Regions from separate parts of the Pseudomonas oryzihabitans genome, predicted to be linked through region 3. Evidence: predicted binding sites of a transcription regulator. Region 3 holds the regulator's gene; each other region holds the start of a gene.

Region 1 (3,277 bases), 2.3 Mb from region 3:
GTAGATGCCCTGTGATGCTGAAGCCTTATGCGCGGCTACCAACCGCCGCTCCGATAAAGTCCCCTCTCCCTCTGGGAGAGGGCTAGGGTGAGGAAAAACCATTAGTCCTTGGTCACCCGATTGATCTCTTCCAGACTGGTAATCCCCTGCATCGCCTTCACCAGCCCCGACCGCCGCAGATCATTGAAACCTTCCATCCGCATCCGCGCCGCGATCTCGATGGAGTTGCCCTCCTCCATGATCATCTGCTGCAGCGCTGGCGTGACCTTCACCACCTCGTAGATCCCCACTCGCCCGCGATACCCCGCATTGCAGTCTTCGCAGCCGATGGGCTGGTAAAGGGTGAAACTCCCGATCTCTTCCTCGCGAAAGCCTTCGGCCAACAATGCCTCACGGGGCACCTCATGGACTCTCTTGCACTTGTTGCATAGTTTGCGCGCCAGGCGCTGGGCGATGATGAGGTTGACCGAGGTCGCCAAATTGAAGGCGGGCACCCCCATGTTACGTAGACGCGTCAGGGTTTCCGCCGCGCTGTTGGTGTGCAGGGTCGACATCACCATGTGGCCGGTCTGGGCTGCCTTGATGGCAATTTCCGCCGTTTCCAGGTCGCGGATCTCACCGACCATGATCACGTCGGGATCCTGACGCAGGAAGGCTCGTAGCGCCTGAGAGAAGTCGAGTCCCTGACGCGGATTGACGTTGACTTGGTTGATGCCTTCCAAGTTGATCTCCACCGGATCCTCTGCGGTGGAAATATTGATGTCTTCGGTATTGAGGATATTGAGGCCGGTATAGAGGGATACCGTCTTGCCCGAACCAGTCGGCCCGGTCACCAGGATCATCCCCTGCGGCTGCTTGAGCGCCTGCAGGTAGAGCTCCTTCTGTACATCTTCGTAGCCCAGGGCATCGATCCCCATCTGGGCGCTGGAGGAGTCCAGAATCCGCATCACTATCTTCTCACCCCAGAGGGTGGGCAGGGTGTTGACCCGGAAGTCGATGGACTTGGTCTTGGACACCTTGAGCTTAACCCGGCCATCCTGAGGTTTACGGCGCTCCGAAATATCCATATTGGACATCACCTTGAGCCGCGCCGAGATCCGTGACACCAGCTGCACGGGTGGCCGCGCGGCTTCGTGCAGAATGCCATCAGTTCGAAAGCGCACCCGATACATCTTTTCGTAGGGTTCGAAGTGCAGGTCGGAGGAGCCCTTCTTGATAGCATCCAGCAGCATCTTGTTGACGAATTTCACTACCGGTGCATCGTCAGCATCGGTACCGGCTACGGCTTCCTGGGGTCGCTCACCGCCCTCGGTTTCCAGGTCGAGATCGATATCGCCCAGATCCAAACCACCGGTGCCAGTATCCAGATACCGCTCGATGGCCTGGTGCAGCTTATCGTCTTCGACCAGCACGACCTCGACGGCCAGCTTGCTGCCAAAGGACACATCGTTGATGGCCTGCTGATTGGTCGGGTCAGACAGCGCGATGAAGAGCTTGTTGCCTCTCTTGCTCAATGGCAGGAAGTGATGCTGCTGCATCAACTTTTCGTTGACGATGTCCTTGGGCAACTGCTCCTTGTCGATGGCCGACAAATCGAGAAAGGGCACGCCGAATTCCTGAGCCGCTAGTTCAGCCAGAGGCCGGCTCTGCACCAACCGCTGTTGAACGAGATAGGTCACCAGCGGCACCTTGGCCTGCTTGGCCTTGACCACCGCCTGCTGGGCTACCGCCTCTGCCAGCAACTGCGCATCCACCAATTGCCGTGCTAGTCCCGACAGCATTACCGTCTCGTTCATCGTCATTCCTACTCTTGGCCAGAGAAAACGTTATAGCACCGCCCAATACGTCCGCAAAATGACGCCAGACAGATGACATTTTTTGTCATCACCTGCCACTTTGTTGACGCCCACCGTGAGGAAAACGTGCTGTAGTCGCCACTTCTCTTTGGCACGGCCTATGCTTTGCTTCTGACAGGCACGTTGGCCTGATCCAACCTCGGAGATTTGAAATGAAAGCTCAGAAAGGCTTTACCTTGATCGAACTGATGATCGTGGTCGCGATCATTGGCATTCTAGCCGCAATTGCTATTCCGCAATATCAGAACTATGTAACTAAAGCTCGATGGGCTGAAAACAACACTGCAATCGCCCCTGTTAAATTGGCGATTGCGGAGTGTTTGCAAAGGAATAACAGCGTAGTAGCAAACTGCGATACCGTAGCAGAACTGACCACAGAAACTGGTTATCAGGCATTGCCCACCGCGACTCCAAACTTAGCTTCCGTCGTCATTACAGCTAACACTGCGGCGATTGTCGTCACTGGTACAGCAGCAGTTGGATCTTGCGTTGTAACTTGGACACCTAACGTTGCGGATGCCAACAGAATTGCATGGACCCCAGTAACCTCTGGCAACAACTGCTCTAGAAACCAGACCGGCGTCTAAATAGCAGCAGGGAGGGTTGCCTGCAACTCTCCCTGCTTACCGAACACCTAGTTAAAATCTCTTTAGTGTCCTATTAACACAATTAAAAGCTTTTCACCATTATCGATAGACTTGCAACTTAGCCTGCTATTAGTACTACGGCATCCCCTTCCCCCCAAACGCCCCCACCACCGTCCCCGTGCTGAAACTCATATCCTCCTCCGCCAGCGCCACATAGAGCCCCGCCAACTCCGCTGGCTGCCCTGCCCGCCCCAACGGCGTGTCCTGCCCAAATTCCTTCATTTTCCCCTCCAATTGCCCACCCGCTACCTGTAGCGGCGTCCACACCGGACCCGGTGCTACCGCGTTGACGCGAATGCCCTTCTTTGCCAATTGCTTGGCCATACCCTTGGTAAGATTCAGGATGGCGGCCTTGGTCGAGGCGTAGTCGATCAGCTCTTCGCCGGGATCGTAGGAATTCACCGAGACGGTATTGATGATGCTGGCGCCCGGCGGCAGATGCGGGATGGCGGCTTTGCTGAAGCGGAAGACGTGATAGACGTTGGTCTTGAAAGTTCGGTCGAACTGTTCGTCGGTGATTTCAAGGATGTCGGCCTTGCTTTGCTGGTAAGCCGCGTTGTTCACCAGGAGATCCAGACCACCGAGTTGCTGGATGGCCTTGTTCACGACGTCTTCGCAGGCCTCCTGGGTACGGATGTCAGCCGGCAAAGTGATGGCCTTGCGACCGGCTTCGGTGATCAGCCTGACCACTTCCTGGGCGTCGGACTCTTCGGAGGGGTGATAGTTGATGGCCACGTCTGCCCCCTCGCGGGCGAAGGCGATGGCCACGGCGCG
Region 2 (3,277 bases), 1.7 Mb from region 3:
TTCGGCATCCACCGACTTGTAGATCGCGGCCTGGGCGGAGCAGGCGAGGCAGAGCAGACAGCAGGCAAGCAGGCGAGGCATGGCAGGATCTCGGCCGGGCGATGGATACCAAGGGTAGCAGGCGCGCCGCGTGCGCCGGTAGGCAACTTGGCGTGCGTGGCGCTGCGTCGGTCGCGACGGCTTTTCGTGGCGCAAAGAAAAGGCCTCCCGAGGGAGGCCTTTCGCTTACCGCAGCGGGATCAGACGCTGTAGTACAGATCGTATTCCAGCGGGTGCACGAAGGTACGCACCTTGATCTCTTCCTCGGACTTCAGCTCGATGTAGGCATCGATGAACTCGTCGGTGAAGACGCCGCCCTTGGTCAGGAACGCACGACCGGCGTCCAGGGCTTCCAGGGCTTCCTTCAGGCTGCCGCAGACCTGCGGGATCTTCTTGCCTTCTTCCGGCGGCAGATCGTACAGGTTCTTGTCGGCGGCATCGCCGGGGTGGATCTTGTTCTGGATACCGTCCAGGCCGGCCATCAGCAGGGCGGCAAAGCACAGGTAGGGGTTGGCAGCCGGATCCGGGAAGCGGGCTTCGATGCGGCGGGCTTTCGGGCTCGACACATAGGGGATACGGATGGAGGCGGAACGGTTACGGGCCGAGTAGGCCAGCATGACCGGTGCTTCGAAGCCGGGCACCAGACGCTTGTAGCTGTTGGTGGACGGGTTGGTGAAACCGTTCAGCGCCTTGCCGTGCTTGATGATGCCGCCGATGAAATACAGGGCGGTGTCGGACAGGCCGGCATAGCCTTCGCCAGCGAAGGTGTTCTTGCCATCCTTGGAGATGGACATGTGCACGTGCATGCCGGAGCCGTTGTCGCCGTACAGGGGCTTGGGCATGAAGGTGGCGGTCTTGCCGTAGGCATCGGCCACGTTGTGCACGACGTACTTCAGGGTCTGGGTCTCGTCGGCCTTCTTGACCAGGGTGTTGAACTGCACACCGATCTCGTTCTGGCCAGCGGTCGCCACTTCGTGGTGGTGAACTTCCACGACCAGGCCCATCTCTTCCAGGGCGTTGCACATGGCGGTACGGATTTCGTGGTCATGGTCGACCGGCGGCAGGGGGAAGTAGCCGCCCTTGACGCCCGGGCGGTGGCCCTTGTTGCCGGACTCGAAGTCGGCGTCGGTGTTCCAGGAGGCCTGCTCGGAGAAGATCTTGAACATGGAGCCGGAGATGTCCGACTTGAACTTCACTTCGTCGAAGATGAAGAACTCGGGCTCCGGGCCGACGAACACGGTGTCGCCGATGCCGGTGGACTTCAGGTACTCCTCGGCAGCACGGGCGATACCACGGGGGTCGCGCTCGTAGGGCTGCATGGTGGAGGGTTCGATGATGTCGCAGACCAGGATCAGGGTCGGCTCTTCGGTGAAGGGATCCAGAACGGCGGTGCTGTCGTCGGGCAGCAGGATCATGTCGGAGGCTTCGATGCCTTTCCAGCCGGCGATGGAGGAGCCGTCGAACATCTTGCCGTGGGCGAAGAAGTCTTCGTCCAGCGCGTCACGCGCCGGCATGGTGACGTGTTGCTGCTTGCCTTTGGTGTCGGTGAAGCGCAGGTCTACCCACTTCACGTCGTTTTCTTTGATCAGTTGAACAGCCTTCGACATGGTTTCCTCCAGAGGAATTTCGGCCGGGAGCGGTTGGCGGTACTCCCGGTATCAGCTGTGCCCTTGAGGGGCGCTCCCGTATTGCCTGGTCCATGACCGGCGTTCCACGAAAAGCGCCCTATGCTGGCCCAGGGGCGGCTGCCTCACAAGAGAGCAAGTTGTATGCCAGTGCCCCCAAATGGGCTGGAGGGCCTTCCTGACGCCTCCCATGCCGTTTTCAGGCCAGTCGAGGCCGTATCCTTGCACCAAAATAGTGCATCAAAATCCGTCTCTGCACTCAAATGGCGCCAGAGGTGATTTTGTCGGTTGAATTCGAGTGCTCGATGGTTTTCAGGTATGATATTCGCCCTTTTCTTTCGCGTTACCCGCCCCCCGTTTCCCGCTCATGAAGCTCATCATCAAGGTCTTTCCGGAAATCACCATCAAGAGTCGCCCGGTGCGCAAGAATTTCATTCGCCAACTGGTGAAGAACATTCGTGTCGTGCTGCGCGATCTGGATCCGGATGTCCGCGTGGAGGGGGTCTGGGACAACATCTCGCTCGAGACTGCGATCAGCGAGCCACGGGTGCTGGCGGACATGAAGCAGCGCCTGGCCTGCACCCCTGGCATCGGCCAGTTCCTCGAGGTGCACGAGTATCCGCTGGGTGACTTCGAGACCATCCTTTCGTTGTGCGAGCGCCACTTCGGTGAGCGGGTACGCGGCAAGGTGTTCTCGGTACGCTGCAAGCGCGCCGGTCGACACGACTTTTCCTCGATGGACGTGGAGCGTTATGTCGGCGGCGGCCTGCGCGAGCGCTGCGGCGGCGCCGGCATTGCCCTGAAGAATCCCGAGGTGAACGTCCGCCTGGAGATTCGCGACCAGCAGCTGTTCATCATCGACGAGCATCACGAAGGCCTGGGCGGTTATCCGCTGGGCGCCCTGGAGCAGGTGCTGGTGCTGATGTCCGGCGGCTTCGACTCCACCGTGGCCGCCTACCAGATGATGAGGCGCGGGATGGTCAGCCATTTCTGCTTCTTCAATCTCGGCGGGCGGGCCCACGAGCTGGGCGTGATGGAAGTGGCCCACTATCTCTGGGAGAAGTACGGGCGCTCCCAGCGGGTACTGTTCATCAGCGTGCCCTTCGAGGAAGTGGTGGGGCAGATCCTCACCCAGTGCGACGACAGCCACATGGGCGTGATCCTCAAGCGCATGATGCTGCGTGCGGCCAGTCGCATCGCCGAGCAGCTGCAGATCGAGGCGCTGGTGACCGGCGAAGCCGTCTCCCAGGTCTCCAGCCAGACCCTGACCAACCTGGCGGTGATCGACAAGGCCACCGATACCCTGGTGTTGCGCCCGCTGCTGGCCAGCCACAAGCAGGACATCATCGATACCGCCCAGCGCATCGGCACCGCCGACTTCGCCAAGCACATGCCCGAGTACTGCGGCATCATCTCGGTGAATCCCACCACCAAGGCCAAGGCCCTGCGGGTGGAGCACGAGGAAGGCAAGTTCGACATGGCGGTGCTCGACGCCGCGCTGGAGCGCGCCCGCTTCATCACCGTCGACAAGGTGATCGAGGAGCTGGGCAAGGACGTGCAGGTGGAAGAGGTGGACCAGCCGCTGCCCGGGCAGATCGTGGTGGACATTCGCC
Region 3 (3,277 bases):
GTGCTGGGCCAGTTCGGGCAGAAGGCTGGCCGGCAGGTTGTCGATGCAGTAGAAGCCATTGTCCTCAAGCACGTTGAGCGCCGTACTCTTGCCCGACCCGGAACGTCCGCTCACGATGATGAGGTGCATGTCAGTGTCCGCTCTGGGCCTCGACGACGATCTGATAGAGCGCCTGGCTGTCCTTGGCCTTGCGTAGCCGTTCGCGGATGTCCGCGCGGTCCAGGATGCCGGCGATCTGGCGCAGCAGGGTCAGGTGCTGTTCGGTAGCGGCTTCGGGTACCAGCAGCACGAACACCAGGTCTACCGGTGCGCCATCCAGGGAGTCGAAGTCCACGGGTTGCTGCAGGTGGAAGAGGACGCACAGCGGCTGTTGCAGGCCCGCCAGGCGACAGTGGGGAATGGCAATGCCATTGCCGAAGCCAGTGGAGCCCAGGCGCTCGCGCGCCATCAGGCATTCATGGATGTGCGCCGCATCATGGCCAGGCAATTCCTGCGCGGCCAGTTCGGCGATACGTTCCAGTACGGCGGCTTTGCTGCCACCCGGCGCACCCGTCTGGGTGCGGCCGGGGGTCAGAATATTTTCGAGTCTGATCATAAAGCGGCGATCGAAACCTCAGCGGACGCCGACGCCCTGCTGGCGTTCGATCGATTTTTCCTTGTGTTTAATCAGTTGGCGGTCGAGCTTGTCGGCCAGGAGATCAATGGCGGCATACATGTCGTCATGCTCGGCGTTGGCGACCACCGCGGCGCCAGCGACGTGCAGGGTGGCTTCGGCTTTCTGCTTGAGCTTGTCCACTTCAAGAATGACCTGGACGTTGGTAATACGGTCGAAGTGCCGTTCGAGGCGGGCGAGTTTCTCGCCGATGTAGTCACGCAGGGCTTCTGTCACTTCAAGCTGATGGCCACTGATGTTGACTTGCATACCGCTTCTCCTTATTGCCGGGCTGCGATCGGCGAAGCTGCTCGCCGACATGACACGGGTCGATCGAGGCACGGTCACATCAGGACGCGTCAGAGGAGACGCTTGCGTTCGCTGGACGGAGCGATACCCAGGGATTCCCGATACTTAGCCACCGTGCGACGAGCGACTTGTATACCTTGCGATTCCAGTAAACCAGCGATCTTGCTGTCACTCAACGGCTTTTTCGCGTTTTCCGCCGCTACCAATTTCTTGATGATCGCGCGGATCGCGGTGGAGGAGCATTCGCCCCCTTCGGCGGTGCTGACGTGACTGGAGAAGAAATACTTGAGTTCGTAGATGCCACGCGGGGTGTGCATGAACTTCTGGGTGGTCACCCGGGAGATGGTCGACTCGTGCATGCCCACCGCCTCGGCGATGTCGTGCAGGACCAACGGCTTCATGGCCTCTTCGCCGTATTCGAGAAAACCCCGCTGGTGCTCGACGATCTGGGTCGCCACCTTCATCAGGGTCTCGTTGCGGCTCTGCAGGCTCTTGATGAACCAGCGCGCTTCCTGCAGCTGATTGCGCATGTATGTATTGTCGGCGCTGCTGTCGGCGCGTTTGACGAAGCCCGCATACTGGGGATTCACCCGTAGGCGCGGCATGGATTCCTGATTGAGCTCCACCAGCCAGCGCTCGTTGTGCTTGCGCACGATGACGTCCGGTACCACGTATTCGGCTTCGCCGGACTCGATCTGGGAGCCAGGCCGCGGATGCAGCGTCTGGATCAGCTCGATGATCGGCTTGAGTTCGTCTTCCTTGATCTTCATGCGCCGCATCAGCTGCGCGTAGTCGCGGCTGCCGAGCAGATCCAGGTAGTCACCGACCAGGCGCTTGGCCTCGCCGAGCAAGGGGAGGGTGGCCGGCAGTTGCGCCAGCTGGATCAGCAGGCATTCGCGCAGATTGCGAGCGGCGACGCCGGCGGGCTCGAATTGCTGGACCCGTCGGAGCACCACCTCGACTTCGTCGAGATCGACTTCCAGGTCCGGGTCGAGCGAGGCATGGATGTCTTCGAGGCTTTCCTGCAGGTAACCGTCGGTATCGATGCCATCGATGATGGCCAGCGCGATCAGCCGATCGAGGTCCGACATGGGTGCCAGGTTGAGCTGCCAGAGCAGATGCGTCTGCAGGCTCTCGCCCGCCGAGGTGCGAGTGGTGAAGTCCCACTCGTCGTCGTCACTGCTGGGCAGGCTGCTGGCGCTGGTCTGGTAGATGTCTTCCCAGGCCGTGTCGACCGGCAGCTCGCTGTCGCTGGGGATGCGCTCGCTCCACTCGGATTCGTCGGCCAGCTCGTTGGTGGCGACCGAGGTTTCCTTGAAGGTGGTTTCCATGTTGCCGGAGTTCGCGTGCTCGTCGCTTTCGCCCGAGGCTTCGCTCTGGTCGAAGTCTTCCCCGTCTTCCTGGCGTTCCAGCATCGGATTGGATTCCAGGGCTTCCTGGATTTCCTGCTGCAAATCGAGCGTCGAGAGCTGGAGCAGACGTATGGCTTGTTGCAGCTGCGGCGTCATCGTCAGCTGCTGGCCCATCTTGAGGACTAGCGATGGTTTCATGGCTGCGGAAATACACCTTGTCTACCGACGCGAACAGCGCCACCGAACCTCGCGAACCCTGCGAGCGTTAGCAAATTATATGCCTTGTTTCCCCGGGTTTGCCTAGAGGCGGAATTCGTGGCCCAGATAGACTTCCTTCACCAGGTCGTTGGCAAGGACTTCTTCGGCGGTGCCTTCGGCGATGAGCTGGCCGTCATTGACGATATAGGCCGTTTCGCAGATGGTCAGGGTTTCCCGCACGTTGTGATCGGTGATGAGCACACCGATGCCCTTGGCCTTGAGGTGGCGGATGATCTGCTTGATATCGCCCACCGAGATGGGGTCCACGCCCGCGAAGGGTTCGTCAAGCAGGATGAACTTGGGCGCGGTGGCGAGGGCGCGGGCGATCTCGACACGGCGTCTTTCACCGCCAGACAGGCTCATGCCCCGGTTGTCGCGGATGTGGGTGATGTGGAATTCCTGCAGCAGGCTTTCCAGCTCGCGCAGTCGTCCGGCCTTGTCCAGGTCCTTGCGGGTTTCCAGAATGCCAAGGATGTTGTCGGCCACGGTCAGCTTGCGAAAGATCGAGGCTTCTTGGGGCAGATAGCCGATCCCGGCACGGGCGCGGCCATGCATGGGCAGCGCGGTGACATCCTGGTCGTCGATCAGCACGCGACCCTGATCCGCCTTGACCAGGCCGACGATCATGTAGAAGCAGGTGGTCTTGCCGGCGCCATTCGGGCCGAGCAGGCCAACGATTTGGCCGCTGTCGATGCTGACGCTGACA

What was found. Region 3 encodes sigma-54, which starts transcription at its own class of promoters, with help from an activator protein. Its sites were predicted from a motif close to ANTGGCATNNANNTTGCTNT; they were not measured.
Region 1: the regulator sigma-54 is predicted to act here: its motif matches at 1,949-1,968, upstream of APT59_RS22265 (pilin).
Region 2: the regulator sigma-54 is predicted to act here: its motif matches at 1,797-1,816, upstream of glnA (glutamate--ammonia ligase).

The regions. Positions count from the first base shown of each region.
Region 1 is NZ_CP013987.1:3,902,272-3,905,548, forward strand. Features, by position in the region: gene pilB (type IV-A pilus assembly ATPase PilB) at 102-1,796, opposite strand; gene APT59_RS22265 (pilin) at 2,009-2,443, shown strand; gene APT59_RS17785 (SDR family oxidoreductase) at 2,579-3,277, opposite strand, start outside.
Region 2 is NZ_CP013987.1:4,484,254-4,487,530, reverse strand. Features, by position in the region: gene APT59_RS20465 (DUF4124 domain-containing protein) at 1-81, opposite strand, end outside; gene glnA (glutamate--ammonia ligase) at 240-1,646, opposite strand; gene thiI (tRNA uracil 4-sulfurtransferase ThiI) at 2,032-3,277, shown strand, end outside.
Region 3 is NZ_CP013987.1:1,339,337-1,342,613, forward strand. Features, by position in the region: gene rapZ (RNase adapter RapZ) at 1-129, opposite strand, end outside; gene ptsN (PTS IIA-like nitrogen regulatory protein PtsN) at 131-595, opposite strand; gene hpf (ribosome hibernation-promoting factor, HPF/YfiA family) at 614-922, opposite strand; gene APT59_RS06000 (RNA polymerase factor sigma-54) at 1,012-2,511, opposite strand; gene lptB (LPS export ABC transporter ATP-binding protein) at 2,614-3,277, opposite strand, start outside.